Regions from separate parts of the Thalassotalea atypica genome, predicted to be linked through region 4. Evidence: predicted binding sites of a transcription regulator. Region 4 holds the regulator's gene; each other region holds the start of a gene.

Evidence for each region. The regulator FNR, encoded in region 4, switches genes on or off when oxygen is low (the NO sensors DNR and NnrR bind a similar motif). The targets are predictions, from matches to a motif close to TTGATCTAGATCAA.
Region 1: the regulator FNR is predicted to act here: its motif matches at 6,180-6,193, upstream of QUE03_RS10855 (glutamate-cysteine ligase family protein).
Region 2: the regulator FNR is predicted to act here: its motif matches at 5,870-5,883, upstream of clpB (ATP-dependent chaperone ClpB).
Region 3: the regulator FNR is predicted to act here: its motif matches at 2,007-2,020, upstream of hemN (oxygen-independent coproporphyrinogen III oxidase).

Annotation. Positions count from the first base shown of each region.
Region 1 is NZ_AP027364.1:2,342,311-2,350,562, forward strand. It holds gene QUE03_RS10820 (DUF4136 domain-containing protein) at 1-560, opposite strand, end outside; gene QUE03_RS10825 (acetolactate synthase 3 large subunit) at 1,094-2,818, shown strand; gene ilvN (acetolactate synthase small subunit) at 2,818-3,315, shown strand; gene QUE03_RS10835 (putative signal transducing protein) at 3,422-3,724, shown strand; gene QUE03_RS10840 (GNAT family N-acetyltransferase) at 3,721-4,170, shown strand; gene QUE03_RS10845 (SIR2 family NAD-dependent protein deacylase) at 4,144-4,848, opposite strand; gene QUE03_RS10850 (class I SAM-dependent methyltransferase) at 4,934-5,662, opposite strand; gene QUE03_RS10855 (glutamate-cysteine ligase family protein) at 6,254-7,729, shown strand; gene QUE03_RS10860 (M14 family metallopeptidase) at 7,720-8,252, shown strand, end outside.
Region 2 is NZ_AP027364.1:1,488,331-1,496,582, reverse strand. It holds gene QUE03_RS06945 (S8 family serine peptidase) at 1-963, shown strand, start outside; gene QUE03_RS06940 (PEP-CTERM sorting domain-containing protein) at 1,030-1,530, shown strand; gene pssA (CDP-diacylglycerol--serine O-phosphatidyltransferase) at 1,619-2,503, opposite strand; gene QUE03_RS06930 (DUF4124 domain-containing protein) at 2,698-3,123, shown strand; gene clpB (ATP-dependent chaperone ClpB) at 3,199-5,772, opposite strand; gene pgeF (peptidoglycan editing factor PgeF) at 5,927-6,721, opposite strand; gene rluD (23S rRNA pseudouridine(1911/1915/1917) synthase RluD) at 6,702-7,676, opposite strand; gene QUE03_RS06910 (outer membrane protein assembly factor BamD) at 7,830-8,252, shown strand, end outside.
Region 3 is NZ_AP027364.1:4,152,061-4,160,312, reverse strand. It holds gene QUE03_RS18660 (DUF1285 domain-containing protein) at 39-569, shown strand; gene hemN (oxygen-independent coproporphyrinogen III oxidase) at 580-1,920, opposite strand; gene QUE03_RS18650 (TraR/DksA family transcriptional regulator) at 2,077-2,388, opposite strand; gene QUE03_RS18645 (DUF2489 domain-containing protein) at 2,502-2,990, opposite strand; gene yihI (Der GTPase-activating protein YihI) at 3,000-3,584, opposite strand; gene QUE03_RS18635 (VOC family protein) at 4,414-4,944, opposite strand; gene QUE03_RS18630 (M61 family metallopeptidase) at 5,109-6,887, opposite strand; gene purU (formyltetrahydrofolate deformylase) at 6,988-7,848, opposite strand; gene QUE03_RS18620 (carbon-nitrogen hydrolase family protein) at 7,986-8,252, shown strand, end outside.
Region 4 is NZ_AP027364.1:2,660,015-2,668,266, reverse strand. It holds gene torC (pentaheme c-type cytochrome TorC) at 1-608, shown strand, start outside; gene torA (trimethylamine-N-oxide reductase TorA) at 623-3,115, shown strand; gene torD (molecular chaperone TorD) at 3,112-3,813, shown strand; gene uspE (universal stress protein UspE) at 3,969-4,895, opposite strand; gene fnr (fumarate/nitrate reduction transcriptional regulator Fnr) at 5,055-5,774, opposite strand; gene QUE03_RS12180 (sulfite exporter TauE/SafE family protein) at 5,822-6,493, opposite strand; gene ccoS (cbb3-type cytochrome oxidase assembly protein CcoS) at 6,571-6,777, opposite strand; gene QUE03_RS12170 (heavy metal translocating P-type ATPase) at 6,774-8,252, opposite strand, start outside.

The sequences.
Region 1 (8,252 bases), 320 kb from region 4:
TTAAATTGGCTAACTACCTGCTCAACTACAGGTTGAATCGAGCGACCTGGATTTTCTTTATTTTTAGAGCTAATACGCTTAACTGCCCATCCATGCCACACAGGCGCTTTGGTTTTTACATCGAAAACATCAATAGCCAATTTACCTTCCGAGTAACTACGTACATGCGTTTCATGGCCAACACCAATGTTGCCATAATATCCTCTACCCCAACCAAAACCGGCGCGATAGGTAGTGGGAAATGAATCCACTTTTATCTTATCGCGATTGCCCAAAGTGTATGAAATAGTAAAATCAGCATTTTCAGCATTAGCCACTAAGCTATAACCCTTATTTATAAATGCCGTTTCAATGGCATCATCAATTCTCGCTTTCATCACCGGATTCATATCAACAGGTGCCGCTAGTATTTTAGTGTCTTTAAGCCAAGCAAAGGTTTTATACTCTGCTGTTTGAACATTTTCATTGCGATCAAAGTCTACTTTTGCTTGATGGGTTGTAGTACAACTAACCACGAATGTAAACAACGCAATTAAGGTCACTAGTTTAATTTTTTTCATATCCACGTTCCTGAGTCCAGTGATTTATATTAAGACCGTCAATAACCTATGTACATTTCACTTACCTTGGTAATCGACTTCAATACAAATATTAGTTTTATTTAGAATAACAATATCTTAAGTATGTTAATGAGTTATTAAATTAGGTTCACTATATTTTATTTCGTCGCAAGAACATAGTGCCTTTTACAAATCTTAACGGTTTTGATATCAAATCAAATTCAATTCAAAATCTGATTAATTTTCTTAAAGTCAAACATCACGAAATTTCACTATGCTTGTAAAATCCATTTATTCGTAAATATTGGTTGACATAGTAAGTCAAACCCCTTAAAAATGTGACATAAGTTATTTTTAAAATAAAGAATTCATGTTTACTAAGTCAGCTCTCAACGTAGTCCTCGTAGTCGTAGTGATTGTAAAGTCACTGCGGGGCTGTTTATGTTGACTTAGATTAAACGATTAAACACTAAACCCCCGCTCAATTAGACCGGGGGTTTTTTATTTTCTGGACTCAAATAAAGGGTATACACATGACCACGGAATTATTTACTGGGGCACAAATGGTGGTAAAAGCCTTAGCTGCGCTAGAGGTTAAATACATCTTCGGCTATCCAGGTGGATCTGTATTGGATATATACGATGCCATATTTCAACAAGACAGTGTCGAACATATTCTCGTTCGCCACGAGCAGGCTGCTACACATATGGCAGATGGTTACACAAGAGCTACAGGCGAAGTCGGTGTTGTACTCGCGACCTCTGGTCCTGGTGCCACTAACTGTGTAACGGGGATTGCCACGGCCTACATGGATTCTATTCCGATGGTGGTTTTGTCTGGGCAAGTTGCAACTAGTTTAATCGGCGACGATGCATTTCAGGAAACGGATATTGTCGGATGTTCACGCCCAATAGTTAAACACAGCTTTAATTGCCGACGAGTTGAAGATATCCCTAACGTAATAGCTAAAGCGTTTTATATCGCCAAAACCGGCCGACCTGGTCCTGTCGTTATCGAGTTACCTAAAGATATTCTAATCCCTGAAAATACTGCTAAATTTAGCATAGACACCAATGTTAAAATGCGCTCTTACAACCCTTCAGCTAAAGGGCACCCAAAACAGATCAGAAAAGCGGTCAAAACAATTAAGGAAGCAAAACAGCTCGTAGTTTATACCGGAGGCGGCATTATCTTAGCCGATGCGTCTGAATTACTAACCGAGTTAGTTGAAAAACTGAATGCACCAATCACTAACACCTTAATGGGATTAGGCGGTATTTCGGGCACACATAAAAACTTCATTGGTATGTTAGGCATGCATGGCAGCTTAGAGGCTAACAAAGCCATGGCAAATGCCGATGTTATTTTAGCACTTGGTGCACGATTTGATGATCGAGTGACAAATAACGTTAAAAAGTTCTGTCCAGATGCCACCATCATTCACGTTGACATAGACCCGACATCCATTTCAAAAACAATTAATGCTCATGTCCCTGTTGTTGGCCTAGTCGATAAGGTGATGAGACAACTTATTGACGAGCTTGATAGCAGTGAGTTCGAACCAAACCAAACCGCATTAGACCACTGGTGGGCTAAAATTAACGAGTGGCGCGCGGTTAAAAGCAACAGCTATCAAACTGACGGTGAAAAAATCAAGCCACAACAAGTAGTTGAAACCATGTACCAGATCACCAACGGTGAAGCCTATGTTTGCTCAGATGTTGGCCAACACCAAATGTTTGCTGCACAATACTACCCGTTTGCCAAACCAAGACAATGGATAAACTCAGGTGGCTTAGGCACCATGGGCTTTGGTTTGCCGGCAGCCATGGGGGTGAAATTGGCATTTCCTGATAGCCATGTTATTTGTATTACCGGTGATGGTTCAATTCAAATGAACATCCAAGAGTTATCGACATGTCTACAATACAACTTACCTGTGGTCATTGTATCGTTGAATAATCGCTCGCTAGGCATGGTACGACAGTGGCAAGACATGATCTACGGTGGCCGTCACTCTTCCTCATACATGGAGTCCTTACCTGACTTTGTTAAACTGGCTGAAAGCTATGGCCATGTAGGTATTCAGATCAATCACAAAGACGAGCTAGATGAGAAATTAAACGAAGCCTTTGCTATCAAGAATAAATTAGTGTTCGTCGACATTTTAGTTGACGAAAAAGAACACGTTTATCCGATGCAAATTCGCCATGGTGCGGTTGATGAAATGTGGATCAAAAAAGGAGTGAAAGCATAATGCGCCGTATTTTAGCGATATTATTAGAAAATGAACCGGGCAGCTTATCACGTATTGTAGGCCTGTTTTCTCAACGTGCTTTTAACATTGAGAGTTTAACAGTAGCACCTACAGAAGATGCCAGTTTATCTCGTATCACCATTGCTACAGTTGGTGACGACAAAGTGCTGGAGCAAATCGTTAAGCAGGTAAACAAACTAATTGATGTGATCAAAATATCAGACATTACAGAGCGTAAACACGTAGAACGAGAATTATTGTTGATCAAGTTATTAGCGATGAATGACAAATCACGTACGGAAGTTAAGCGCATTACTGATATTTTCAGAGGTTCAATTATTGACATAGGTAAACAAGTTTATACGGTACAATTAACAGGTGATGCCGACAAGCTCAATGCCTTTATTGAAGCGATGTCGAATGAAACCGAGATTATTGAAGCAGTGCGCTCTGGTTGTGTTGGTATTGCAAGAGGTGAAAAAGCCCTACGCGTATAATTTGCGTAAGCAGCTAAGGTAGCTTTATCAGTTACCTTAGTTGACATTGAAATGAACATGAACAATACCCTCTCTACTTTCATTTAGCCTAGTTGAGATCTATGACATGAAACTGGTATACAGTAATGAAAGTTCAATGCTCGTCGGCAACATCAGAAATTTGCTGCAACTTAGCGGCATTGATGTCATCACAAAGAATGAATTTGCCAATGGCGCAGTCGGTGATTTGTCAGCATTTGACGCTTGGATTGAACTATGGGTGGCAGAAGATATGGTGATAAAAGCTCAACAAATCATACAAGACGCTGAAGTAAAAAAGACTAATTGTGATTGGTTTTGTCCAAAATGTAAGGAGCCTAACGGTGCTAATTTTGAAACCTGTTGGTGTTGTCAACATGAGCAAACATGAACATTAAATTTACGCTAGCTCCTAAACACAACAAAGCATCAATTAAACGTTTTTATCGACAGCAGAATTACAATGCACGTTTTAAAGGACTCGACTATTGTTTTATTGCAACTATCGATGATGACATTATTGGTTGCTTAATTATCAGCCAACTCATACCTCACAATCATCAGTTATTGCTGCACGGATTGGTTACGCATAACCAACAACAAGGGTTAGGCGTTGCAAGCCAACTCCTTGAATTTTCAGTTTTTTATATGAAGAAAACAAACAGCGAATCAACCAGTGAGTTGTTTTGCTTTGCAGACGAGTCGCTATCAGACTTTTACTCAAAAAGTGGCTTTTCTATGGTGGATGCCTGTCTGCTCAATGAAGAATTAGGTCATAGATACAGCGCCTACAAGAAATACAATAAAGCGCTAGTTATCTTTAAAATTATCACTTAATTTTTTAGTTAACACAGGCAATCCTTTGACCGCCGTTTGCTTAATTATCGTCAAATTTGATAACTGTGCGACCGCGTCATTGACCGCAGGTTTTGGATCAAGGTAGTAGATAGAGCAATCTTTTGAAGCAAATCCCGCTAAACTTGCTGCCGGGTACACTTGCATGGATGTACCAATAATTATTACGATATCGGCTTGTGAAACAAGTTCAATGGCGCAGTCTAACATAGGAACCTGTTCACCAAACCAAACGATAAATGGGCGCAACTGTCCGCCCAATTCACAGCAATCACCCCACTTTATATCTTTAACCCAAGGGTAAACCAAATTCGAATCTCGCGTGCTTTGTGCTTTTAACAGTTCGCCATGCAAATGAATGACAGTAGAACTACCCGCTCGCTCATGTAAATCGTCGACGTTCTGAGTAATAATAGTAACGTCAAACTGCTGCTCAAGTTGTTTTAATACTTGGTGACCTAAGTTAGGCTTTACCTGAATAAGTTGGCGTCTACGTTGATTATAGAAGTCGAGTACTAATTGTGAATTGGCGTGCCAGCCCTCTGGAGATGCAACGTCCATAACGTCGTGCCCTTCCCACAGGCCGTCAGCGTCCCTAAATGTATTAATACCACTTTCAGCGCTCATTCCTGCACCGGACAATACAACCAATCGTTTCATTTTTGAGTCATTCCTACGCTAGCTCACTGAATCTTTATATACATCAACATATTAGCGTGGCGTTATTCATGTGCACCAGATCAGGTTAGCCTTTTTCAAAGATAAGAACAAAGCGATCTGTCTTACGTCGCATTTCTGGTTTAAATGGAGAAATAGTACGTTCATCTCTCGGATTCGCTAATATGTTTGAGTCAACCACCAGCTTAAACCCCAAACTAGCAACTTCTTTTTTAACGTATTCGACATCAATTCGATGAAGCTCTTGTGAAAATTCAATACCGCTTCCAGGTTTTGCCGAGTGATCGACAATTACTAATTTACCACCGGGTTTAATTGCAGAGGTTATTTGAGGCAAAAAACTATCTTTATCAATTTTCCAACCTTCAACTTGGTGATAAATGTCATGGTAACCAAGTATATAAAACATCGCATCAAAGCTTTGTTTTTTCAGGCCTAAATCTTCAGTCTCTTTATCGAAGCGTTGAACATTGGGTAAACGATTGTTTGCTAAGCGCGCTACCAATTCCTTTTCAATCCACGGCATATACGCTTGGTTATTATGTAAATAAACACGACCTTCAGCGCCAACTACATCACTAATAATTTCACTGTAATAGCCTCCGCCGCCCAATAGATCAAAGACTTTCATGCCAGGTTTAATGCCTGCAAGGCCAACAACCTCCGCCCCTTTACTTGAATTGTCTCGTTGAATGTCATTGGCATGCCGCTCGTTTGGTTTAAATATCAGATCGGCTGCAGAAGAAGAAAAAGCAAAAGAACAACAGAACATTAATACTAGTGCTAGGTTTTTCATGTATTTCCCTATTAATTATCATCGTAATCGTTGGTAAAACAGTATAGAGCAACGTTTCTTGCAATAGTACAATAAACCGACAAAATGCATTACTTTTAAGTCAGAGACAATCAATTTATTACAAAGTATTTCAATGACTAGCAATAACGTAGTGTTATAACCAGTCAATTGAATTTGCCATTATTCCAATAAATATATTTTATTCTTTGATAAAGCTTATAACCGAATAAACACCAGACAAGCTCTACGATAAACCATAAAAATTTATATCGATGAACGCCTGCGCTAACCATGGTTTCTGAAGTCACATTGGCGAAGTCAAAAAAAAATGAATTAGCTACTGCCATCCAAAAAAGCAGTAACATCAGATGAAATATTTTAACCATTACTTATGAAAACTAAATCAAATTGCATTGCTATTTTAATCGATTACTACACACACCTACAGTCAAAAAACACAATCTATATCAAGGTTTAATACCAAGATAAAACTCAATTATTCGATACCGTATAAACTTTGACTTCAATCAAATATCTTTAAAAAAAATCATGTCATGGTAACTACACTACTTAAATTAACTTGGTCTTATTATGGGCACAGCAGTACAACATTGGTCTTTTTCGAAAGAAAACTATCAAGCGTTCCAGGAAAAGCTGTACTTACAACTGGATCAATTAAAGGATGTTATCGAGTCACCCAGCTTTGGCGATGAACCATTGAAAATGGGGGCTGAGTTAGAAATGTACATTACAGATGATAAGGGGCTTGTCAGCTCGAATAACCTAGCATTGTTAACATCATTGAATGATAACCAGTTTCAGCCCGAGCTTAATCAATACAATATAGAATTAAATCTCTCCCCTGTTGATACAATAGGTAAGCCTTTTTCTAGACTGCATCAAGAGATCGATTCCAAAACACTAAAACTAAAAAAGGTAGCAAAAAAGCACAAAGTCAAGATTGTGCCGATTGGTATTTTACCGACACTTACGCAAGAACATCTAAATATTGCACACATGACTAATGTGCCGCGATACCACAATTTAGCAAACCATCTATATGAAAAGCGCGGTAAGGCGTTTGAGATAAACATTAACGGAAAAGAACCCTTATCCATCACCTTTAATGATATTTGTGCTGAAGGGGCAAACACCTCCTTTCAAGTGCATTTAATGACTAAACCAGAGCGTTTTAGTAGCGTCTTCAATGCGGCACAGTTAACGGCCCCTTTGGTCGCTGCTATTGCCGCAAATTCACCGGTATTTTTAGGTAATGAACTGTGGGATGAAACTCGAATTGCATTGTTCAAACAATCTTTAGACATCAGGCTTCGAGAGCAAACGAGTTGGCAGCAACCCACGCGTGTTAATTTTGGGTTTGGTTGGGTAAGAAATGGGCCACTAGAGCTCTTTGCAGAGGCCGTTTCACTATACCCAATTATTTTACCTTCGATAGATGACAGCCCAGCAGAAGGTAATTTACCAAAGTTAACCGAACTATCAACCCACATGGGCACACTTTGGCCATGGCATCGCCCTGTATATAGCAATCATGGCAAAGGACATGTGCGAATAGAGTTTAGAGCCATTCCGGCTGGTCCAACAAACATCGACATGGTGGCCAATGCCGCCTTTGCTATTGGACTGGCAAACGGCTTAGCCGACAACATTGAACAATACCTCAATGTAATTCCTTTTAGGTTTGCTGAATACAATTTTTACCGGGCCGCTCAACACGGCATTCACGCCAAAATTCTTTGGCCATTAGAAAACAAACATCATCCAACAGAAGTTGCAATCAAAACAGTGCTAAATGACTTAATACCAACTGCCAGAAAAGGCTTGCTTGACTTAGGAATCGAATACAGTGATGTCGATACCTACCTAAATATTATCGAGCAAAGATTAAATAACGAAATAACCGGTGCAATTTGGCAAAAAAGGACATTGGAAAGTTATCGTAAAACACAAACTAAAGACAAAGCTGCTCAATCTTTAGTAATAAAATATTTGGCTAACAGTCAAATGGGTCTACCAGTTTCACAATGGGAGCAACCATGGCTATAAATTTCTCTAAACTCAGTTATTTTCAAAACCTTACAGCTAACGACATCCCAAACACCTATCACAAGTGGTTAAGTGATTTGACGGCGCCTACCATCATAGACTTCAAAAAAGAAGGCTGCGATCGTTGGCGCGTGGTGACAACGTTGTTACATGGCAACGAGCCTTCTGGCTTTATCGCCTTATATCAATGGATAAAGCAAGAAGCATTCAAAGATATTGCCGTAAATATTCGCTTTATCGTTTGCTCAGTCGAGGCAGCCAAGTTTGAGCCAGCTTTTAGCACTCGCTTTTTGTCTGGTGGTAAGGACATTAACCGCTGTTTTGGTATTAAAAGTCTGGCTGACTACTATCTACGTGCAGAGCTTATTGCCAGCTGTATTAGGCAGGTTAAACCAGAAGCCGTTGTCGACTTGCATAATACCTCCGGTAAAAGTGCTTCGTTTTGTGTAAGTTGCCACGAAGATAAAGAGCATTTGGCACTCGCCACATTATTTTGCAATAACGTGATTATTACTGATTTAAA
Region 2 (8,252 bases), 1.2 Mb from region 4:
GTGACAAACGCTACCGACAGTGCAGCTGTTTATACTGCAACTATTGAAGCGCCAGAAGGCGTTGACGTAGTACTAGCGACTTTTGATGCAGAAGGCAACCCTATTGCAGATAATGTATTGTCGATTGATGCTGCTGGTACTGCAAGTTTTGCATTAACTTTTACTTCAAATGAGAATGCTGTTGTTAACGAATGGAAATTTGGTTCAATCACTTGGACTGATGGTGCAGGACACGTAGTTCGTAGCCCTATATCAATTAAAGTTGCTCCTACGGTAAGAATTGATGTTCCAGATGAACTTTCAGGCACAATGTCACGTGGTCGCTTTAGCTTCCCCGTACAAATGCTTTACTCAGGAACAACCTCTATTGAGCATGCCGGCCTTGTTGCACCATTTGGCGCAGCTGGTGTTGTAACACAAGATCCAGACCAAACATTTACATTCCCTGACGATTTGCAGGATGACAATTACAGTTTATTCCACTTATTCGAAGGCACTCAAGTCGCACGTTTTTCTTTACTAAACGGTTTAGTCGCAAACGAAGGTGCGGATTTAGACTTGTATGTTTATCGCTGTGATAACTGGTTATGTACACGTGTAGGCGCATCATTTAACGGTGGCTCTAATGAAGATGTAGTTTTAGTGAATCCTGAGCCTCGTGCAGATGTCAGTGTAGGAGATGTTTACCTTGTAGCCGTTCATGGTTGGGATGTTGCCGCAGATGGTGAACTTCCTGTAGAAGAGCAATCAACAGAATACACCATGCTTGGTTGGATAGCCGATTCAGCAGCGAGTACTACTCGCGTTGTTTCTAGCCGACGTGCTATTGAAGGGCGCTATAACTGGGTGTCTATTATGGACCGTAGTTTAACACCAGGTGTTTACATGGGTGGCATTACTTTCTTCGATGATGAAGCAGAAGCGCAAGGTACTAGCGTTGTAGAAATCGTAGTAGAAGAATAATTCGTTTTTAAATTGGCTCCCTATGAGGTATTAGGGAGCCCAAAAATAAGAAATAATAGGTGTAATATGTTAAAAAAATTACTTTCACAAGCTGTATTGCTTTTAGCGATGACTTTCGCTACAACTGCCAACGCAGTATTGATTACTCAAGATATTAACGTAGATGATGCAGGTTTTACGCTTGGCTCAATTTCAATACAAATTGATGATGCTGACTTAGGAAACGGCTTAGTATCAGTTTCGGAATTTGCTGATTTAACTTTATTTGGTATATCTGATCTTGATGTTTTTGGCTTTGAAGCTGTAATCGATACGAACAATATATATGCAGGGATTGAGTTCTTATTCTTTGATGTACAAGAAATAGGCTTTGATTTCTGGAACTATCAATTAATTTACGATAACTTTGCTCCGGGCGCGAATTTCGTGGATATTTTTGATAGCACTGGGCCAGTATTTTTCTCGACTGAGATCAGCCTAGGGGGAGCACAAGTCGTTCCAGAGCCAGCTGCAATTGTATTATTGCTAACGGGTTTACTTTCACTTAGGTTGCGTCGAAAAGCCTAATTCACTAATAACCAGAAAATTATAGACAATAAAAAGCCAGCATTTTGCTGGCTTTTTTAATTAGTCAATTACTTATAATTAGTAGTAATTACTTTTCAACTTTATCTTCGGCCGATAAAGCCTCTTTAGTATTATCGATATCTACTTCTTCTAAAGAAGTGTCAACATCATTTAACTTTGCTTCGGCTTCGTCCTGCTTAAATTCTGCATCATGCGCGTTATCATCGCCAACTACATGTTCAAGCTTTAACTCTTTAACTGAGCGAATCGTTGTAACAGGGCCAGAACAAGCATAAAGTACAAACACGGCCATTAATAACTCTGCTGGGCTAGATGCAACGACAACAAAAACTAAGACGATCAATAAAACAACCACAAAGTTAACTTTACCTTTCCAGTCGACATCTTTAAAGCTGTTGTATCTAAAATTACTGACCATCAATAAACCTGAAACAATGGTGATAATCCCCATGATAAATCCATAGTCTTGGCCAACAATCTGGTATTCTGTTCCTGCCCACACAATACTAGCAATTACGCCAGCAGCCGCTGGGCTCGCCAAGCCTTGAAAGTACCTTTTATCCGCTACGCCAACTTGCGTGTTGAACCTCGCCAATCTAAGTGCCGCGCCTGCTACAAAAACAAAAGCCGCAAGCCATCCAAACTTTCCCATTCCTGAAAGAGCCCAGTTATAAGCAACAAGTCCCGGCGCAATGCCAAAGCTAACCATATCAGCCATGCTGTCATACTCAGCGCCGAATGCACTTTGGGTATTGGTCATTCTGGCGACTCTACCGTCTAAGCCATCAAAAATCATCGCGATGAATATTGCAATTGCAGCAGCTTCAAAGTGGCCGTTCATCGAAGAAACAACGGCATAAAAACCGGAAAATAAGCCAGCAGTAGTAAGCAAATTAGGAAGCAAATAGATTCCTCTGCCTTGCTTTGTGTCTTGGCCGTGCTTAGTTGTCATTTAAAATATCTTTCCATTTAACTAAAATTAGCGCTAATTTATCACAATCGGAAAAATGTCGCATCTGCATTTTGTAAATCCAAATGTATTCAAATAGATAAAACCTTTGCGTATTTGTTACATTGTTAGTATAAGAATAGTAATAACTTTGAATGATTTGATGACGTTTGTTTCTATTGGTAAGGCAATATTAAATGCATAGTAAAATTTTAGCGGTCATTGCGCTTTTAAGCTGCACAACACTTTTTGCTCAAGAAAAAGCAGTATATCGATGGGTCGATAATAATAATATTGTTCATTTTAGTCATGAACATCCTGCAGACAAAGACTATGCCGAAGTCAAAGTCCAAGTATCATATCAACCTCCTGTATCGAACCCAAACGACACCAATACATCAACAGAACAGGAAATAGATAGTAAGTCGCAACTAAATGCTGACGCAATGAAGCAGAATTGTGAAACATCTAAAACCAATTTGAGCGTGCTCGATTCGTTTGCACGTATTGTGATTAAAAATGAAAAAGGTGAGGACCAGCTGCTTACTGACGAAGAGAAAAAAGCGCAGATTGAACTCAATAAAAAACAAGTAGAACTATATTGTCCAAGCGAAGGAAATTAAGCTGGCTCAATTCTAACTATTAAATAAAAAAGGCAGGAGATTTCCTGCCTTTTTTATATTTAGAGCCAAAACGATTTAATGTTTAAATTGCAAGTTATCATCTTTCAATTCAATATTAATCTGGTCTCCTTTGTCAAACTCCCCAGCTAACAGCCTTTGAGCTAATGGATTTTCAATTTCATTTTGTATCGCCCTTTTAAGAGGTCTTGCACCAAATAAAGGATCAAATCCCGCTTTTGAAATCTTATCCAAGGCTTCTTGTGAAATAGTCAGGCTAATTTCTTTTTCCAATAGGCGTTTTGCTAACGCCTCAACATGGATTGAGGCAATTTGAGCAATCTGCTCCGACACTAGCGGATGAAATACAACACTGTCGTCTACACGATTGATAAACTCTGGCTTAAAATGTTGGGAAAGCTCTCCCATAACACGCGCTTTCATTTCATCATATCGACTATCATCCCCAAATTCTTGAATGATATCCGACCCCAAATTTGAGGTCATTACAATAACCGTATTTTTAAAGTCTACTGTTCTACCCTGCCCGTCAGTTAATCGGCCATCATCAAGCACTTGTAGTAAAATATTAAAAACATCAGGGTGTGCTTTCTCCACTTCATCTAACAGTACTACTGAGTAGGGCTTGCGCCTCACCGCTTCGGTTAGGTAGCCCCCTTCTTCGTATCCAACATAGCCAGGTGGTGCACCGACTAGACGCGCGACTGAGTGCTTCTCCATAAACTCTGACATATCAACGCGGATCAATGCATCCTCTGTATCAAATAAAAACTCGGCTAGTGCTTTAGTAAGCTCCGTTTTACCGACTCCAGTTGGGCCTAAGAATAAAAATGAACCTATTGGCTGATTGGGATCAGCCAGGCCAGCACGAGAGCGACGTATGGCGTTTGAAACCGTAACAACAGCTTCACTTTGACCAATAACTCTTTTATGTAGGCTATCTTCCATTCTTAGCAATTTTTCTCGCTCTTCAGACAACATTTTAGCCACAGGAATGCCTGTTGCTCGACTAAGAACATCTGCAATTTCAACTTCTGTAACCTTGTTTCTTAATAAGGTCATTTCCTGCATTTCAGCTTGGCTGGCAAGATCAAGTTGCTTTTCTAGTTGCGGAAGAACCCCGTATTGAAGCTCAGACATACGATTTAAATCGCCAATTCTTCGAGCTGCTTCAAGCTCTAACCTTGCTTGCTCCAAGTCTCCTTTAATAGTTTGTGTGCCATGTAATGCCGCTTTTTCTGTCGTCCAAACTTCGTCCAGTTCATCGTAACTGGTTTGGTTAATTTCAATTTCATGAGAAATTGCCGCTAAGCGTTTAACTGATGCTTGGTCATGCTCATCTTCTAACGCTTTTTGTTCAAGCTTAAGCTGAATGATACGACGCTCCAATCGGTCTAGATCTTCAGGCTTAGAGTCAATTTGTAACCTTATACTTGATGCAGCTTCATCGATAAGATCAATGGCTTTATCGGGTAGCTGACGATCACTGATATAACGATGAGAGAGAGAAGCAGCAGCTACAATAGCAGGATCGGTAATGTCGACCGAATGATGTAGCTCGTAACGCTCTTTCAAGCCACGTAAAATAGCAATAGTATCTTCAACGCTCGGCTCTTCAACAAGTACTTTTTGAAAACGTCGCTCTAATGCAGCATCTTTTTCAACGTATTGGCGGTATTCATCCAATGTTGTTGCGCCAACACAGTGTAAATCTCCGCGTGCTAATGCAGGCTTTAACATATTACCCGCATCCATGGCGCCATCGGTTTTACCCGCTCCTACCATGGTGTGCAATTCATCAATAAATAAAATGACTTGGCCTTCTAACTGGGACAATTCATTAAGAACGGACTTCAGACGCTCCTCGAATTCTCCGCGATATTTAGCACCTGCCACTAATGCCCCCATATCCAAAGAAAGTACTTGTTTATTCTTTAGCCCTTCCGGCACTTCTAAATCAACAATACGTTGCGCTAACCCTTCGACAATCGCCGTTTTTCCTACTCCTGGTTGGCCAATTAGAACGGGGTTGTTTTTTGTTCGGCGTTGAAGCACTTGAATAGTACGTCTGATTTCATCATCACGGCCAATTACGGGATCTAACTTGCCCTGCTCCGCACGTTCTGTTAAATCGATGGTATATTTATCTAAGGCTTGACGTACATCTTCTGCGTTAGGTTCATCAACAGATTGTCCGCCTCTTACATGCTTAATTGCATCTTTGACGCGTTGCTCATTGGCACCTAAAGATTTTAAAATTTGACCTAAAGTACCAGTATCTTCCAAAGCCGCTAGGACGAAAACTTCTGAAGAAATATATTTATCGCCTAGCTTTTGTGCGTACTTATCACAAAGATTAAGCAAATTACCGGATGTCGAAGATAGCTGAACTTCTCCGCCCACCCCATGAACTTGTGCTAAACCTTTTAATGCGGTTTCAATTTGACTTCGTAATGACTGAGTATTTATACCTGCACTTTTGAAAAGTGTCTTTACACTGCCTCCTTGTTGATTCAATAAAGACATCATTAAATGTAGAGGCTCTATAAACTGATGATCTTTGCCCAATGCAAGTGATTGGGCATCTGAAATTGCAACTTGAAATGATTGGGTGAAACGGTCTAAACGCATGAAAATACTCCTACTGCCATATTACTGGTCTTACTGTTTTGCTCTGTAGTAGTTATAAGGTTTATTTTCGATTTTTCAACACTATACTTGTGCAAGTTTGATTTTGAACAATTATTACTCTGTAGCCTAGCAGAGCTTGATGGTGTATTTTATTCTATTTACTCGGTTGTATCGCTATGATCGATGCCATTCTACCGGTGATGTTATCTCGTCGATAAGAATAATATTTATCTCTGTTTTGATACGTGCATTCATCAAGCGAGGATATATGGACAACGCCTAGCTTTTCGAGTAAATACTTGGCTATGCCTTGAAGATTTGCAAAGCATTTACCTTCAACTGTTGGCGTAAACTGTTCAGACAACTCATTGTCTAAACTTATGAACGCTTGCTTAACTTCAACCCCTACTTCAAAAGCTTGTTGACCAATACAAGGACCTAGCCAACACAAAATATCTGCTGGCTTTGTCTCCATTTCATTAACCGTCTTAGCGATGATATTTTTAACAAGTGGTCGCCAGCCTGCATGAATGGCTGCTATTTCTTTTCCCTTCTTGTCGGTCAGCAATATCGGGAGACAATCGGCTGTCATCACAGCTAACGCAACAGCGGTGTTTTTTGTAATAGCGGCATCAGCTGTAATATGGGTCGTATGGTGGGTTTCAACATGAACTACATTGTTACCATGCACTTGCTCAAGCCATTGTATTTTTCTTCCTTGAAGCAATTCTTTTTCAACCTTTGCTTGACGCTCAATGACTTCAATTTCATTATCATTGACATGCAGCCCGAGATTAAACTGTCCATATGGGCTAGTTGACGCTAAATTGCGTTCTTTTGACTGCGCAGAAAATGGACTGTTCTGAGTAGTCGTAAAGGCCAGCACAGAATCTACTGGCCAATTTACCCAATGTATAGCACAGTTAATGTTAGATTTCTGGTTGCCCATTGAGTTTATTATCTTCTTTTAATAACTTAACTAACTTAACAAAATCTTCCGGTAATTCCGCGCGCCATGTCATGAGCTCACCGGTAATTGGGTGATAAAGCTCTAACATAGCAGCGTGTAATGCCTGACGTTTAAATCCACGTAGATAGTCTAATAACTCTGGCGCTGCATTTTTAGGCGGTCGAGGACGACCTCCATAAACAGGGTCACCGACCAAAGGATGAGTAATGTGCGACATATGAACACGTATTTGATGAGTACGTCCTGTTTCTAGGCGCAAACGCAACCTTGTATGAAGTCGATATTTTTCCATCACACGATAATGGGTTACTGACGGGCGACCTGAAAAAGTTACTGCCATGTGGGTTCTTTTTGTCGCATGACGCCCAATTGGCTCATCAACAATACCACCTGCGGTCATTATGCCATTAGCAACTGCTTCATATTCCCGCGTGATCTCCCTAGCTTGCAACGCTTCAACTAAGTTAGTTTGCGCCGCAATAGTTTTCGCTACTACCATTAATCCGGTCGTGTCTTTATCAAGACGATGCACTATACCTGCTCGAGGTACAACATCTAATTGCGGGCAATGATTTAACAAAGCATTTAATACTGTACCATCCGGATTCCCTGCCCCTGGATGAACCACTAAATCTGCCGGTTTATTAATGACAAGAATATCGTCATCTTCATACACAATATTTAACGGGATATCTTGGGCTTCGAATCTGATTTCAGCTTCTACTGACGCATTAATGTCAATCTGTTCACCGCCAAACATTTTTTCACGCGCTTTGGTCACAACGCTATCATTTACTTTAACGTGACCATCTAAAATCCACTCTTTTAATCGAGATCGTGAATAATCAGGAAACATTTCCGCTAAAGTTTGGTCTAATCGTTTTCCTAAGCAAGCTTCAGGAACAATATCTCGGTGTTGAATAATTTCAGCCATTAAAGTCTCTTTGGTATCAAATTGGCATTAGCACTGTGCAAGGCAAGTTTGCTAGGTTAGAATGCAACTATCTCGTTGCAGGATGTATTTTACCCATTTACGTGGGGCTTTCATAATAATTTTAACTAAAACAACATAGTGATAATGAAGTCTATGGAAAAATTGACATTAAAAGTGGTGTTTATTTCGCTACTTATCGGCCTAACAGGTTGTTCTTCTTCGGAAAAAGAAATTGAAAAAGTGCCAGATAAATCTGCACAATCATTATTTAGCGATGCTAGGGAAGCGCTCGATAATGGCTTATATCAAAAAGCTATTCAGATTTTATCTGCGATAGATTCACGTTTTCCGTTTGGTCCTATCTCCCACCAAGTACAGCTAGACCTTTTATATGCCTACTATAAAACAGGTGATACGGGTCAAGGTATCGCATTAGCCGATCGCTTTTTACGCTTAAACCCTACACACCCAAATGTAGATTACGTGCATTACATGAAAGCACTTATCTATATTTCTACGGAAGAAAACTTGTTTCAAGACATGGCAGGTATAGACCGTTCAGATAGAGATCCAACA
Region 3 (8,252 bases), 1.5 Mb from region 4:
TTAGAATCGAAGTATGGGTGTAACTTTTAGGTTGAAAAATGTCATTAGATAGCATTATTGGACAGTTAACAGGGCATGAGAATAAGGTACCGCCTGTTGAATTGTGGGATCCGCCGTATTGTGGTGAAATGGATATAGTCATCAAGGCCGATGGCAGTTGGTATTACAATGGCTCCATATTCAAACGTATGTCATTGGTCAAATTGTTTGCATCAGTGATTAAAAAAGAAAATGACGAGTACTTTTTAGTTACACCAGTAGAAAAAATTAAAATTACGGTTGAAGATGCGCCTTTTGTATTAACGCAATGGCAGTGGCAAGACGACTGTCAGGAAACTATTATAGTTGCGACTAATCTTGATGATGAATTTGCGTTAAATCCAGATCATAGAATGCGGTTAGACAACAATGGGCAACTCTACGTGACGGTAAGGCGGAATTTAGAGGCCAAAGTGCACCGTAATGTGTATTACCAATGGGTGGATATTGTAAAAGAAGTTCCTAGTGAAACTGGTACCGCACTTATTTTTCAAAGTGCGGGTCAGTTTTATACGTTGGGAGAGATATAAGTTGTAAGGTTTATATTACTCGAGAGAATCGTTGTTGGTTCAAGTGCTTTTTCATGTAAGCATCAAAGGTCATACAAATATTTCGGATCAATAAACGAGCTTTCGGTGCAACAATAATTTCATTGGCAGAATTCTCTAACAAACCATCATTGATAAAGGTCGTTAGTGATGGGATATCTTCAGCGAAGTACTGATCAAAGTCGATGTTAAACGCTTTATTTACTTCTTTCTTGTCCAAGTACAAATTACACATTAATGATTTAATTACATAGCCTCGAATTACATCATCTGTGTTCAAAGTCAGCCCTTTTTCTAAGGCATTGCCACGTGCATCAACCGCGCGGTAGTAAGTTTGTAAATCTTTATCATTTTGGCTGAAACTATTGCCAATATTACTGATTGAAGATACACCTAGACCCAATAAATCACTTTCTTCACGTGTCGTGTAACCTTGGAAATTACGGTGTAATACACCATTACGTTGTGCGATAGCTAATTCATCGTCGGGTTTAGCAAAGTGATCCATGCCAATAAAGTCGTAGCCGTTATCACAAAGCGTTTCTACGGCTTGACGCATTAATGCAAATTTTTGATCAGTACTTGGCAACCATTCATCACGTAATTTACGCTGTGCGGCAAAGCGGCTTGGCAAATGAGCATAACTAAACAGGGAAATGCGGTCGACATCGATTTCTATCACTTTATCCAATGTTTTGGCGAATGTTTCTGGTGTTTGGTGCGGCAGACCGTAAATTAAGTCGACGTTGACTGACTTAAAGCCGACTGTTTTTGCTCGGTGAATTAATTGTTCGATGAATTCAGTCGATTGTACGCGATTGATTGTTTCTTGTACTTTGCGATCAATATCTTGTACGCCAATACTGATACGATTAAACCCTAAATCATAGAGATGGTTGGCCATATCTAATTCAATTTCACGCGGATCAACTTCAATGCTCATTTCCATTTCTTGTGCAAAATGAAAATGCTCTTTGAGTGTATTGACCAATTTGGTCATTTGCGCTTGAGTTAGAAAACTCGGTGTACCCCCCCCCCAGTGCAGCTGATTAACTGTATAGCCTTTAAATAGAGGAGCGCGAGAAATAATCTCTTGTGCTAAGTAATCAAGGTAAATATCGGCTTTATCGCGGTGACGCGTAATGACTTTATTGCAACCACAGTAGTAACACAAGCTGTGACAAAACGGGATATGTACATACAAAGATAAATTGCGATTTGGCGAGTCGTCAATGGCGGTAACCAGTGCTTGCTCTGAAAAATCAGCATTAAACTCTAACGCGGTCGGGTAAGAGGTATAACGTGGCCCGCTAGTGTTATATTTTTTTAACAAATTGGCGTCGAAAAATTCTTTTGTTTGCATCATAAATCCCTACTTTTATTCGGGAGAGATAATACCTAGCCAATACGGTGTTTGTATTGATCCTGCGCAAATACTGGGCAAATTCATAAAAATAATTTCAAATTAAACAAATAATCCGAATTTTATTCAATCTGCACAGTTGATACACTTAATAGCTGAGGGTTGCACCGCTAATCGCTGTTTGGCGATATCTTCGCCACACGCTTGGCAAATACCATAGTCTCCATTTTCTATGCACTTAATGGCGTTGGATAATAACTGAATTTCTACCTTTGCTTCAGATTCTAAAGCATTGAGCACTTCGTCGTTTTCACGCTCTCTTGCCTGTTCTGCCCAGTCAGCATTGCGCCCGCCCGCAAAATCTTGATGAATCGAGTCTATGCGTTTTTGCAACTCGATGATGCGATCAGTGAACTGTGATTTTAACTGTAAAGACATAACAGACTCCTGCAAAATTCAGCCTAAAGGCACGAACTCCTAGGGTTAATCAATAAAGATCTTAATGACAACAGTGGGTTGATTAAGCCTAGGAAAATTCAATTAGAAGAGCGCTAAGTTAATGTGCCTTTTTGTTGTTCGGCAAATTGATGAAGAGTTATAAGATCTTCGTCAATACGTGCTGATAAATCGGCTTCAAGTTTTAAACGTTCAACATCTTGTTTCATACGTTGCTGCTTAGAAAGCGATTTACGATCTTCTAATATCGATAAATGTTTTATGCTGTTGTATAACTCAAATATAGCAGGAAATTTCTGATCTAGGTTGTTTGTTGTTTGAAGTGAATCCAGTAAAACACTGATACGCCAACTTCCTTCACTGTAATCACATTGCTGCTCTTTCATCGCACGCGTAATAATTATGACACTGTCATATATCTTAACGTCGTTGGCATACATTTGTGCTTGGTGCGCTGCTTGTGCCGCCTGCTGTTGCTTTGTTTGTTGTTTCACCAACATTAACAACTTCCCAGCATAAAGCGCTAACGCCACAATAATGAGTGCACCAGCAATTGCCAAATAAAACCAGTTATTTTCTAACACCACTAACCCTTACTCGTCTTCGTTAAACTCAAAGTTGGAAAAGTCACTGCGGTCTAGTTTGTTCCACAGATCTTCTTCAGATGAGGGTTGATGTTGTTCATGCGTTTTTTCATCTTCTTCAATGCCTAATGCTTCTTGTAAAGAGGCATGTTCATCCATTAAAAGATTAAAGTGTTCAATTTCTTCTTCACTTAAGGCGATGTCTTCATCTTGTTTTTCGATAATGGCAAGTAACTTCTCATCTTGCTCAATCTCATGTAAGCGCCTCTCTAAATCAACTGACGGTTCGACAGTTCGAACTGCTGCAATTGGTTTAATTTTAGCGGGCTTCTTGGTAGTTTTAGCAGCTGGCACTTCGGCTTTGGTCAGTACAATCGGCTTTTTGCTACCCAGTCGCGGATCTTTGGCTTGCGTATTTTGACGCTGAGCGTTGGATTTCTTTTCCGCTTCTTGCTGACGATTACCGGCGATTTTACCGTTTTTCTTTTTCGGTTTTCTGTCAGGCAATTTTGCTAACGAGGCTTTATCTAGTTTTGGTTTTGGTGCTCCGCTTGAGCCAACACCGGGATTTCTACTTTTTTTCGAACGAGTCATGATTTAAAAATTTATTTTCTTACAATAACTCTATTTTACGTGAATCTTAGCAAAAGTGCTTGTTGAATATTTTTCAGGCAAGAAAAAAGCGATGGGAAACCCCATCGCTCTTGGATACTCGTTGTGACTTTGTTACAACAATTAATTCCGATTCTTAAATTGGCATCCTACCGATTAGCACAATCCCTGTTGTATCTGACAAGTTCCTATTTTTTTAATGTTGTTTCCATACGTGTTTTTTTTGTTTTTGGTCATCCTAACACTTTTTTGGGCTATCCTTACTTGTCCTCCCGGACCAATATTTTATCATCCTGATAAATGAGTAAATCATCCGTATTTTCATTGCGTCATGCAATTATGACATCTCGCTTCCAGTGCAAGCCAGCTGTGCTGGAGTCCTTATTTTTTACTGCCTAAACAGCTGCAATTACTTTACCCAACTGAGGTTTAGCTACAAGCACTAAATGTAAAATAATTTTTCTATAAAGAAGAGTGTTTTTATAGATGTTTGTTTTTGTTTGTAATAATCGCATTTTTAATTCAAAAAATAGTTATCTTATATATTTTTTATGGTCAATGTCTTACAAAAATAATAGCAATAGTAGTACAGATAAAAGTTGGTTTTTTGTACGAAATTTATCGTTTATAAATCCAAGTGTAACAATTTTGCAAATTAATTTCGGGTTTGCAAAAGAGATTGATCTAGCAATAGCATCATCAATTAAGACCAATGTGACTTATTCAATTAAGGGAAAGTAGAGAATGGCTGATAGAGTGTTATAAGGTATTAGAGCCAGCGGACTGGCTCTAATTTACAAGTGTGCTTGTTTTAGTCCTGTTCGTGCAACCAAGCCGCATGTCTTGGGGCGCGTTTAGTTTGGCTCCATTCTTCTACCATGATCGAAGCAACACGTTTTAATTCATCGTATTGCTCTGGAGTACCCGTATTAGCAGCAAGTTCTAGGCGATGACCATTAGGATCAAAGAAATAGATGGATTTAAATACCCCGTGATTCACCGGGCCTAAAACATCAAGTCCTTTAGCAACAAGCTCTTCTTTAGCCGCTATTAATTCTTCAATTGAACCAAGCTCAAGGGCGATATGCTGTACCCACTTTGGTGTATTTTCATCTCGCCCCATGTCTGGAGAATTGGGAATTTCGAAAAATGCTAAAACATTACCCATACCAGCATCTAAGAAAATATGCATATAAGGATCAGGGGCTTTTGTTGATGGTACCTCGTTTTCAGCGATGGCTACCGTTAAGTCCATGTTCAACATTTCTTTATACCAATCAGTGGTTTGTTTAGCGTCTTTACAACGATATGCAACATGATGGATGCGTTTTAAGTTAATCATAAGTAATATTGTTTCGTTTAAATGCAAAATTCGATGAGTTATTTTTAACACAAAGCGTTGAAGGTCACTATATTTCGCCAGAAGACTCTTAGACCTTGGTTGTCATTGATTCACTACAGCTGTATCAAAAAATGTACAACTGCAGTGCTTTATTATGTCAACCCCTAGTGCTGCTGCCACTTGCTGACTAGTTCTTGATCTGTAACTTCAAATGCTATGCCTATCGCAGGACAGTCGATAAAGGCAAGCTGTGTTTGCATTAACTGGTCATCTCTGAAATAAACACAGTCGACTAGCTGATTTTCTGGCAGATGCTCAGCCAATTTTTGAAGTGAACTGTCCGTTACTTTTAGGTTGTTAACCGCTAATAATAAGTCGCCTACGGCCAAACCTGCGAGTGCGGCGGGAGAATCCTCTTGAACACTGGAAATCTTTAGTCCTGTATTTTTCACTTGATATTGAGCGCCTAAAAAGGGCTGATAACCACTACTGTTAATTGTCTCTAAACCGTTTAGTTTTTTGAACTTTACGTGATTAACCTTGATTCCCACCGTCGTTAACATATCGCTTAAATCCAACTTGTGTGCGCTGTGCAACAACTCGTTAAATGAGTCACTGATGTCTTTATTGCAAAGAATATTAGCGATGTTAACGAAGTCTTCCGTTTGCGTACCAATGCTCGGACGGCCAAAGTGAATCCACAATTCTTTCATCAGGGTATCCAAACTATAGCTGCCCGCAGAGTGCTGACGAATGGTGAGGTCAAGCCATAAGGCGATCAGTGATCCTTTGGTGTAGTAACTGACAATATTGTTTACTGCATCCGGCCCTTGTTTGTAAAACTTGTTCCAAGTGTTAAAACTCGACTGGCTAACGCTTTGTTTTGTCTCGCCCTTACCGCGATACACTCTTGTTGCTGTTTTACCTAATAAAGCTAAATAGTCTTCAAATGGAATAATACCGGTACGATACAAAGAGAAATCATCATAATAAGAAGTAATACCTTCATATGCCCAAAGTTGCTCGGTATACACCTCTTGACTTAAATCGTAAGGGGTGAGTTCCTTTGGTTTGATACGACAGACATTCCACGCATGAAAATACTCGTGGGAGCATAAACTTAAGAATGTTTTGTAATTATCAGATAACTCGGTTGGTTTTTGTGGATTTGGTAAATCAAATCGACTTGCTTGTAAAATGGTGGAGTTTTTATGTTCTAGTCCGCCGAATCCACTCTCAAGTAAATGGGTAATAAACCAATATTCTTTAAAAGGAGCTTCACCAAATAGATTGATGTGATGCTGACACAATTTAGCGACATCTCGGGCTAATCGTGCAGCATCGCCATAATGTGCACTAGTAAAGACTAAATGGTGTGTAACACCTTCAACAACAAACTCTGTACAGTCGAATTCACCAATTGCAACAGGACAATCTATTAGTTGCTGATAGTCATCGGCGATATATTCGCCAAAACTAAATTTATCTGTTGTAGATGACCTGTTTAAACCCGTCGCAACGCGCCAATTTGGCTTATCAATTGCTGGTTTAATGGACAAATGACAAGGTGTGTCTTTCAACTCTTTGACTTCTAAAAATGTCGAACTGCCGTTAAAAAAACCTCGTTCACTGTCTAAGTATGCACTGCGAACAGATAAATCGAATGCAAATACTTGGTATTCAACGACTGTTTTTTCATCGATAGCTGTTATTTGCCAAGTTTGCTTATCTGTTTGGTTTAACGGCAATGCGTTTCCTTTACTATCGACAGCGAAGATTTCGACAATATTTTTAGCAAAATCTCTGACCATATAACTGCCAGGTAACCATGCAGGTAAGGCTAGCGTATAGGTCTCATTAACCGTGGTGTCAAAGCACAAACTTACCGAGAATAAGTGGCTGTTAGGTGTCGATGGAACGATGGAATATTGGATATGGCTCATATAATACGGATAATAACGTGTTTTGATTATTATCCGTATAGGGGCGTGGAATTGCCAGTATAAACATTAGAATTTATGGCAACAGCATCGAAGTATTAATTTAAACAAGGATCACAGTTTTATCACCATTTAAGCATATTCGTTGCTCGGCGTGCATTTTCACCGCATGACTGAGCGCAGTCGCTTCAAGATCATGACCCAAATGCACCATTTGCTCGATGGTAAAAGTATGGTTGATTGGTTTGACTTCTTGAACAATGATGGGTCCTTCATCTAAATCAGCGGTAACATAATGCGCCGTTGCGCCAATTATTTTAACCCCTCTTGCATGTGCTTGGTGGTAAGGCTTCGCACCTTTGAACCCTGGCAAGAATGAATGATGAATATTAATGGCCCGCCCTTTCAATTGTTGGCACAGGTTATCTGTTAAAATTTGCATGTACCTTGCGAGCACTAACAAATCGGTATCCGTGTGTTCGATAAGGGCCAACAGTTGAGCTTCTTGTTGTGCTTTGGTTGCCTTGGTAATTGGCAAGTAATGAAAATCGACGCCATGCCAATTTGCTAGTTCCCGGCAGGTTTCATGATTAGAAACAATACCTATAATATCAATAGGGAGAGCGCCGGCCTTCCATTTAGTGAGTAATGACACCAAACAGTGATCGTATTGTGAAACGGCGATCAACACTTTAGGTAAATTTGCCCGATTGGTGAGTTGGTATTCCATATTTAATGGCTTTGCAAGACTGTCTATACCTTCCCTAAATTCATCAATGCTGACTTTAAGTGAACGATCGTCAAAGGCTATACGTGAAAAAAAAGACTCCGTATAAGGATCACTGTACTGGGCTGTTTCGGTAATAAATGCACCATGTTCGAATAAATTTTGGGTAATTTTAGCGAGAACACCCGAAGTGTCTGGGCATTGCCATGTTAGAACGTAGTGATTACTTGGTTGCATATTTTCTACTCAAAAAATTTGTATGACTAATTCTTACACAGTAAGGTTAGGCATATGCCGTTGATTTACTGTCAATTGTCCATACTGCCAGCAAATCATACGAAAGGTCTAGTATTTAACGCTATAAGGTAGAACGGATGAACGTAACGAGTGCGGATACCCTAATTGTAGGATTGGCTCAAATTGCCCCTGTATGGCTCAGCAAAGAAGCCACGTTAGACAAAGTAGTAGATATGATTTTTCATGCGGAAAGCTTTAACTGCCAGTTGATTGCCTTTGGCGAAGCGCTTGTGCCAGGTTATCCATTTTGGCTTGAATTAACGCACGGTGCTCGCTTTAATGCTCCGGATCAAAAACGTTTGCATGCTCATTATGTGAATCAAGCCGTTAATATTGAAGCTGGT
Region 4 (8,252 bases):
GAGCACCAGAGTTAATTGCAGAGGTGGGTACAGGGCCTAATAGTTTCATCACAGGTCAAGAATACTTCACCGCCTTAACCAAGCCATTATTCTTTAGCTCAAACGGCGATGTTGAAGCAGGTACCCTAAATGTTGCCACTAAAGTTAACGTATTAGAGAGCAAAGACAAGCGCGTGAAAATTGCCATTGAAGGGTGGCGTAAACAAATGGGCGCTGGTCGAGTGATTTATCGAGAGTTTGGCATCAACATGCTTACCGCTCAATTAACTAAAGATGCGGCCAAAACCGAAGGCGTTATGAAAGGCTTTGAAGAAAAAGAAGATGAAATGACGGGCCTTAAATGGCAACGCGTTGAAACAACGCTATGGACCGATGCTGATTACCTAATTACCGAGCAACAACCGTTATGGGATTATGCGCGAGACACCTTTAGAAGTAGCTGCAGTGTTTGTCATACGCAACCAGATGAAGCCCACTTTGATGCCAACACTTGGCCAGGTATGTTCCAAGGCATGATCGCTTTTGTCAACATGGATCAAGATACACAAGCACTAGTACAAAAATACTTACAACAGCACTCATCAACGTTTGTTAAAGAAAAACACTAATTGGAGCCTATCTCATGAAAAGAAGAAGTTTTTTAAAGGGCATATTAGCGACATCATTTACCCTAGCAAGTACCGCTTCAGTGTTAACACCACTAAACGCTTTAGCAAACGTCGGCGCTAAAAAACGTGACGATTGGTTAACCACTGGCTCACACTTTGGTGCGTTTAAAATCAAACGAAAAAATGGTGTTATTGATCAAGTTAAGCCGTTTGATTTAGATAAGTATCCAACAGACATGATTAACGGTGTTAAGGGCTTAGTCTATAATCCATCACGAATTCGTTACCCTATGGTACGGCTAGATTTTTTATTAAAAGGCCATAAAAGTGATACTACACAGCGGGGCGATTTTCGTTTTGTTCGAGTCACTTGGGATCAAGCATTAACACTCCTTAAGCAATCACTTGATGAAGTACAAACTAATTACGGCCCGTCTGGCTTGCATGCAGGGCAAACCGGCTGGCGTGCAACAGGGCAATTACATTCTAGTACCAGCCATATGCAGCGCGCTGTTGGTATGCATGGAAACTTTGTTAAAAAAATTGGTGATTACTCAACAGGTGCCGGGCAAACCATACTGCCGTATGTGTTAGGTTCAACAGAAGTTTATGCTCAAGGAACTTCATGGCCGCTTATTTTAGATAATGCTAAAACCATTATTTTATGGGCTAATGATCCTTATAAAAACTTACAAGTGGGCTGGAATGCAGAAACCCATGAAAGTTATGAATACCTTGCGCAACTAAAAGAGAAAGTAAAACAAGGTAAAATTCGTGTGATCAGTATAGATCCCGTGGCATCTAAGACTCAAGATTACTTAGGTTGTGAAAAAATCTATGTTAATCCACAAACCGATGTCGCCTTAATGTTGGCTATCGCTTATGAGCTTTACTCCAATAATTTACATGATCAAAAATTTATCGACGGTTATAGCTTAGGGTTCGAGCGTTTTGTGCCGTATTTAACTGGCGAAAGTGACGGTATTGCTAAAACCCCACAGTGGGCAGAAAAAATTACATCGGTGCCAGTTGAAGTGATCAAAGACTTGGCAAAAACCATGGTTGCTGGTCGCACGCAAATGTTAATGGGCTGGTGTATTCAACGCCAGCAACACGGTGAACAACCTTATTGGATGGCGGCAGTCTTAGCCACTATGATCGGGCAAATTGGATTACCTGGTGGCGGCATTAGTTATGGTCATCATTATTCAAGTATTGGTGTGCCTTCTTCTGGCGCAGCGGCTCCAGGGGCTTTCCCACGAAATTTAGACGAAGGTCAAAAACCAATTTTCGATAGCGATGACTTTAAAGGTGCAAGCAGTACCATTCCAGTAGCACGTTGGATTGACGCTATTTTAGAGCCAGGCAAAGTCATTGACGCTAATGGCGCAAAAGTTACTTACCCTGACATAAAAATGATGATTTTCTCAGGTAACAATCCGTGGAATCACCATCAAGACAGGAACCGTATGAAAGAAGCTTTTCATAAGCTTGAATGTGTTGTAAGCATTGATATCAACTGGACAGCAACCTGTCGTTTTTCAGATATTGTATTGCCGGCTTGTACGACGATGGAGCGAAATGACATTGATATTTATGGCAGTTACGCAAACCGTGGTTTGCTGGCAATGCAAAAAATGGTTGAACCGCTATTTGATAGCTTGTCTGATTATGAAATATTCACCCGTTTTGCCCGTATTCTAGGTAAAGAGAAAGAATATACGCGTGGCATGACTGAGCTTGATTGGCTTAAGAAGCTTTACAGCGAATGCAAAACTGCTAATGATGGTAAATTTGCAATGCCTGATTTTGAACAATTTTGGCAAGACGGTTATGTACACTTTGGTGAAGGTAAGCCTTGGACTCGACATGCTGACTTTAGAGATGATCCCGAAATAAACCCTTTAGGTACACCGTCGGGGTTAATTGAGATCTTTAGCCGCAAAATTGACCGCTATCAATACGATGATTGTAAAGGTCACCCAATGTGGATGGAAAAAACAGAGCGAAGCCATGGCGGCCCTGGGTCAGACAAACACCCGATCTGGATGCAATCTTGTCACCCTGATAAACGGTTACATTCACAAATGTGTGAGTCAAAAGAGTATCGCCAATCTTATGCAGTACAAGACAGAGAGCCGGTTTATCTAAACCCTGAAGACGCTAAACAACGTGGCATTAAAAATGGTGATGTGGTGAGAGTATTTAATGACCGGGGCCAATTACTTGCAGGCGCTGTTGTCAGCAACAATTTTCCCCAAGGTGTTATCCGCATACATGAAGGTGCTTGGTATGGCCCTGTTGGCGATGATGGCAGCATTTCTGGTGGTGCAAAAGTTGGTGCACTTTGTAGCTATGGCGATCCAAACACATTAACCCAAGATATTGGCTCATCTAAATTAGCGCAAGCTTGCTCTGCCTATACCTGTTTAGTAGATTATGAAAAATTTCGTGGTAAGTTACCACAAGTAACTTCATTTCAAGGACCATTGGAGATAGGTGCGTGACTAAATCAAGAACGGTAAATCAAGGGGCTACGCAAGAAACGGCTGCAGACCTAGCTAAAGAAAGTCAAGCGAGAGCAATCGTATATAACTTTCTCTCATCACTCTTTGCCAAAGAAGTGACCTCGGATTTAGTGATGCAATTATCATCAGAACAAGGGCAGAGCTTTTTAGCTTCACTTGCCCTTGAGCCAAGTTTGTCGGCTTCAATAAGTGAGATTAATACTAAATTGGCGTCGCTTAACTCTGAACAAGCAGTGCTTGAACTTGCCGCTGATTTTTGCGGCTTGTTCTTAGTCGATGGCAGAACCAGTGTGTCACCATATGCTGGGCAATATTTTAGCTCGAAGACAAATGATGCGGTTAGTAATCAACCAAGCTCGCGGAAGAAAAAAGATAGGGTTGAACTTTTTGGCGAGCTTCACCAGAGAATGATTTCGTTTTTAACGGATAATAAATTGCAAATTCATAATGACTTTCCTGAGCCAGGAGATCATATTGCGATAATTTTGGCTTATATTGGCCACCTATGTAATACAGCAGGGCGTAAGGAGCAGCTTGATTTTATAGAGCACTATCTCATGACTTGGCTCGGTGATTTTGTCAGCCAAGTGAATAAACACGATAATGGTTCGTTCTATAATGCGGTTGCAGAGTTAACGTTACAGTGGTTAAAATTTGATATTATCAACCTAAAATAATGATTAGCTCATAAAGTAAAAAATAGCTATAAGCTTTATTTGGGTGAAAAGAGACAATTATTGGCTTCCTACGACTTAGTGTGTGTATCGTATAGGAAGCCAAGAAAGAGTAAGCATTTATTGGTTAATAATTATTGCCGGTGCTAACCGCCTTTTTATTGTAATGGGGATTTATAGCCTTGCGGCTTTAAAGCTAGAACATCACAGTTGAGTCTATCAATAACATGTTCTGCTGTATTACCAATAAGTGCTGCCGAAATTCCCGTTCTGCCAATGGTGCCGAGGATGACTAATTCAGCATCAAGTTGTGTTGAAAGGCTCTCGATAATGTCTTCAGGTAGACCTTCGTTTACATAGGTGTTTTCTACTGGAATACAAAATTTCTCGGCGTGCACCTTCATAGAGTCTTTATGGTGCTGCATCATAGTGTCATTGTATTGACTTGCGTCGAATTCTGGAATTTCAATGGCAATGTTAACAGGCGTGCCAGGAAAAGAATTAACTAAATGTACATTAGACTTGATCAGTCCAGCTATGTGGATAGCTTCTTCCGTGATTTTGTCATTAAGTGATTGATGTTCTGACTCATCACTACCAGCATTGATGGCAGCAATAATATTGCCATTTTCTGGCCAACTATGGTCTTTTACCAGTAATACTGGGCAAGGACATTTACGTAGCAAATGCCAATCAGTTGGGGTAAATATAACGGATTTGAGCTTGTCGTGTTGGTGGGTACCCTTAATAACCATGTCATAGCTATCGTCTATTACTTTTTCAATGACAGCTTCAAAGGGGCGATTATGCCAAACAACTTGAGTGTTGATATTAATGTCACCAAGCTCTATGTCAGCTAAAATATCTTTGATCCACTGTGCGCGATCATCTATTACTGTTTGACGCATCGACTCGCGTTCTTCACTAGAAAGCATGGTGGTCATTTCGTATGAAAAGTCGAAGATACTTAAAAAAGCAGTTACAGAAGCATTTGTTAATTTTGCCATGTGTATAGCACGCTTCAATGCTTTTTGGTCTTCAACAGTGGGATCGATTACAACTAATATTTTTTGATACTTTTCCATGATTGCCTCTCATTACTGTTATGAGCCTGTTATAACCATGATGCAACAGGCATAAAAACAATAATTTGTTTTAAATCAACATTTAGACGCAATAAATTATTGCGTCATTAATAGCATAGTATGGAAAAATAGTGATGAAAAGTGTTGAGCAATATTAAATTAAAGCAACGCTGTACTGTACAGCTTGTCTCTATCTAAAATAGTGATCAGTTTTCCGTTAACTTCAATTAAACCCTCTTTATGAAAGCGGTTTAATAATCGGCTAATGGTTTCTACCGTCAGACCAATATAATTACCGATATCGCCGCGGGTCATGGTTAATCTAAATTCTTTAGAAGATAATCCACGTTCTTTATAACGATCACATAGTGACGCGATAAAGGTAGCTAAGCGTTGTTCGGCATTTTTTCTATTTAGCAACGACAACATATTTTGATCAGTGCGAATTTCCTGGCTCATTAAACGAAGTACTTGACGCTTTAAAGATGGCATAGAATCAGAAAGTTGATCTAGTGTATCGTATGGAATTTCACAGACCATTGCGGTTTCAAGTGCTTGAGCAAAACTTTGGTGTTCTGTGTTTGATATTGCGTCGAAACCAAGTAAATCACCTGCTAAGTGAAATCCTGTAATTTGCTCTTCGCCATTTGCGTCTATGGTATAGGTTTTAAATGTACCAGAACGGATAGCGTATAGAGAATGCAGTTCTTCACCGTCGGCGAAAATTTTCTCATTCTTACGAATAGGTCGCTTACGATCAATAATGTTATCTAATGTGTCTAGTTCTTGCTCATTTAGTGAAAACGGTAAGCATAATTCACTGATGCTACAATTTTGACAATGGATATGATTATTAGCATCACACGATTTTTGAGGCATTGGCTCTCGATTCCAATTAATTAATGCATTTGCAAGTACACATGATATTAAAACCACGCACTATAGGCAACCTGTAAGCTATAAATTCCATAACAAATTAGTGACAAACCTATGAATTGGCGAAATCTAATATCTTTGACTAACTTTCCAATTGAGAAAAAACCAAAGGACAATGTAACGAGCGCTGGCAGTGTACCTAGCCCGAAAGCAAACATGATACTTGCACCATTTAACGCGTTGCCACTTGCTAGCGACCAAGTCAATGTTGAGTAGACGAGCCCACAAGGTAGCCAGCCCCATAATGTACCTAGTAACAGTGCTTTAGAAGGAGTAGTTACAGGAATTAGCTTACGGCTAAGTGGCGATATATGTTTCCACAAATGTTTACCTAGGGTTTCAAGTTTTGACAGTATCATTGCCCATTGCCCCATGTACAGGCCAAGCAATATCAGGAATAAGGCCGCCAAAACCCGTAAAATGGTTAATGGAAAACCTAAAGAATGTATCGCTAATGAGCCAGTAAATCCGGCAATTGCGCCAATTAATGTATAAGAAAGGATCCTGCCAATATTATACGAAAAAACCAGTATAGCACTGGGTTTACGCTTGTTTTGTGGCATCGCGCTGGTCAACATGCTGGTGATACCGCCACACATGCCAATACAATGTCCGCTACCCAATAAACCAATGATAAAAGCAGAAAAAAAATCTATATTCATGTCGCGAAGTCTCTTGTAGGGCAAATGGCTTTTACATTTAACCTAAAATGGACTGATAAAATCAGTTACGATTATTCTTACTTTTTTTTGCTATCAGGGTGTTCTGATAGTTTTTCTGATTCATTTTTACCTGGGCCGTCATTATTTTCATCATCAAACAGTATACTTAAACCTTCTTTTTCTAGGTCATCAAATTGTTCAGTTTTTACGGCCCAAAAAAACAAATAAATACCAATAATTGTTAGCAACACAGCAACTGGAATTAAAACGTAAATTACACTCATGCTTTTAATAATCTTAATGAATTTGTGATAACCAAAATAGAACTGGCTGACATACCAATTACCGCCATATAAGGGGTAATCATCCCTGAAACAGCTAGTGGTAGTACCAGCGCATTATAGCCAAATGCCCAAAGGTAGTTTTGCCAAATAACACGTTTAGTGAGTTTAGCCACTTTACTCAGCAAGGAGATAGATGAGAGCCTGTTGTTTAGTAATATAACATCTGCCCCTGATTTTGCGACGTCCGTACCACTGCCCATAGCCATAGCAACATGAGCAGCGCTAAATACAGGCGTATCGTTTACGCCATCGCCGACCATGGCGACAATAGCGCCTTGATGTTTTTCTTGGATGATTTCCATTTTTTGTTGGGCAGATAAACCGCTATTAAAACTGCTTAGGCTGAGTGCGTCAAAAACACGCTGACAACCTGCTTTATTATCTCCAGAGAGCATCATGGTTTCAATGTTCTGCTGAGTTAATGAATTCAACAACGTTTTTGCATCATCACGGATAGCATCCAAAAGGTAAATTACACCAGCAAGTTGGTCGTCAATGAGTATGACAACCTGACTGTCTAGGTAAGGGGAGTTGATATCATCAAGTAACCATGATGCCTTACCCACTTTAATGGTTTTATTATCGATGATACCGCTAATGCCATTGCTCGGGTGAACTTCTATATTTCGTGCATTGATTGAAAAATCTCTGTGTTCAATAAATGCTTTTGCAATAGGATGTTCAGAATGACTTTCTAGTGCAGCAGCGTACGATAATAGCTGGTTTTTTGTGAAATACGGATTTTCTATTACTACGTTGGAAATAGTAAATTGACCATAGGTTAAAGTGCCGGTTTTATCAAAAGCAAAACACGATATCGTTGGAATTGTTTCCAACACATGTGCTGATTTTACCATGATGCCTTCTTTATTTAAGCGAGTTGTGGCACATGTTAATGCCGTTGGTGTCGCTAAAGATAAAGCACAAGGACAAGTCGCAACCAGCACGGAGAGTGTGATCCAGAACGCTTCACTGGGTAAATGTTGTTGCCAGTAGATGGCAGTACCAATTGCGGTAAGTAAAATGACCGCGATAAAGTACTGGGCTATTTTGTCTGATATTTTGGCGATTTTAGGTTTGTGCGCTTGTGAAGATTCTGACAGTCGGATCAGTTGACTTAAAAACGTATTTGAACCAGGTTGCTTTACTTCAACGGTTAAATTGCCGTCGCCGTTAATTGTACCGGCAAATACACTATCACCGATTGCTTTTTCAATAGGAAGCTGCTCTCCAGATAACATAGCCTCATTTAACTGGCTTTTACCATTAACTATTACGCCGTCTGCGGGTACGGTTTCACCAGGGCGGATAATCACAACATCGGCTCTTACTAGGTTTCTAGCAGCAATGAACTGTTCTTTCTCATCGACTAATTTGGTCGCGGTCATCGGCATCAGTTTTAATAAGTTAGCCGA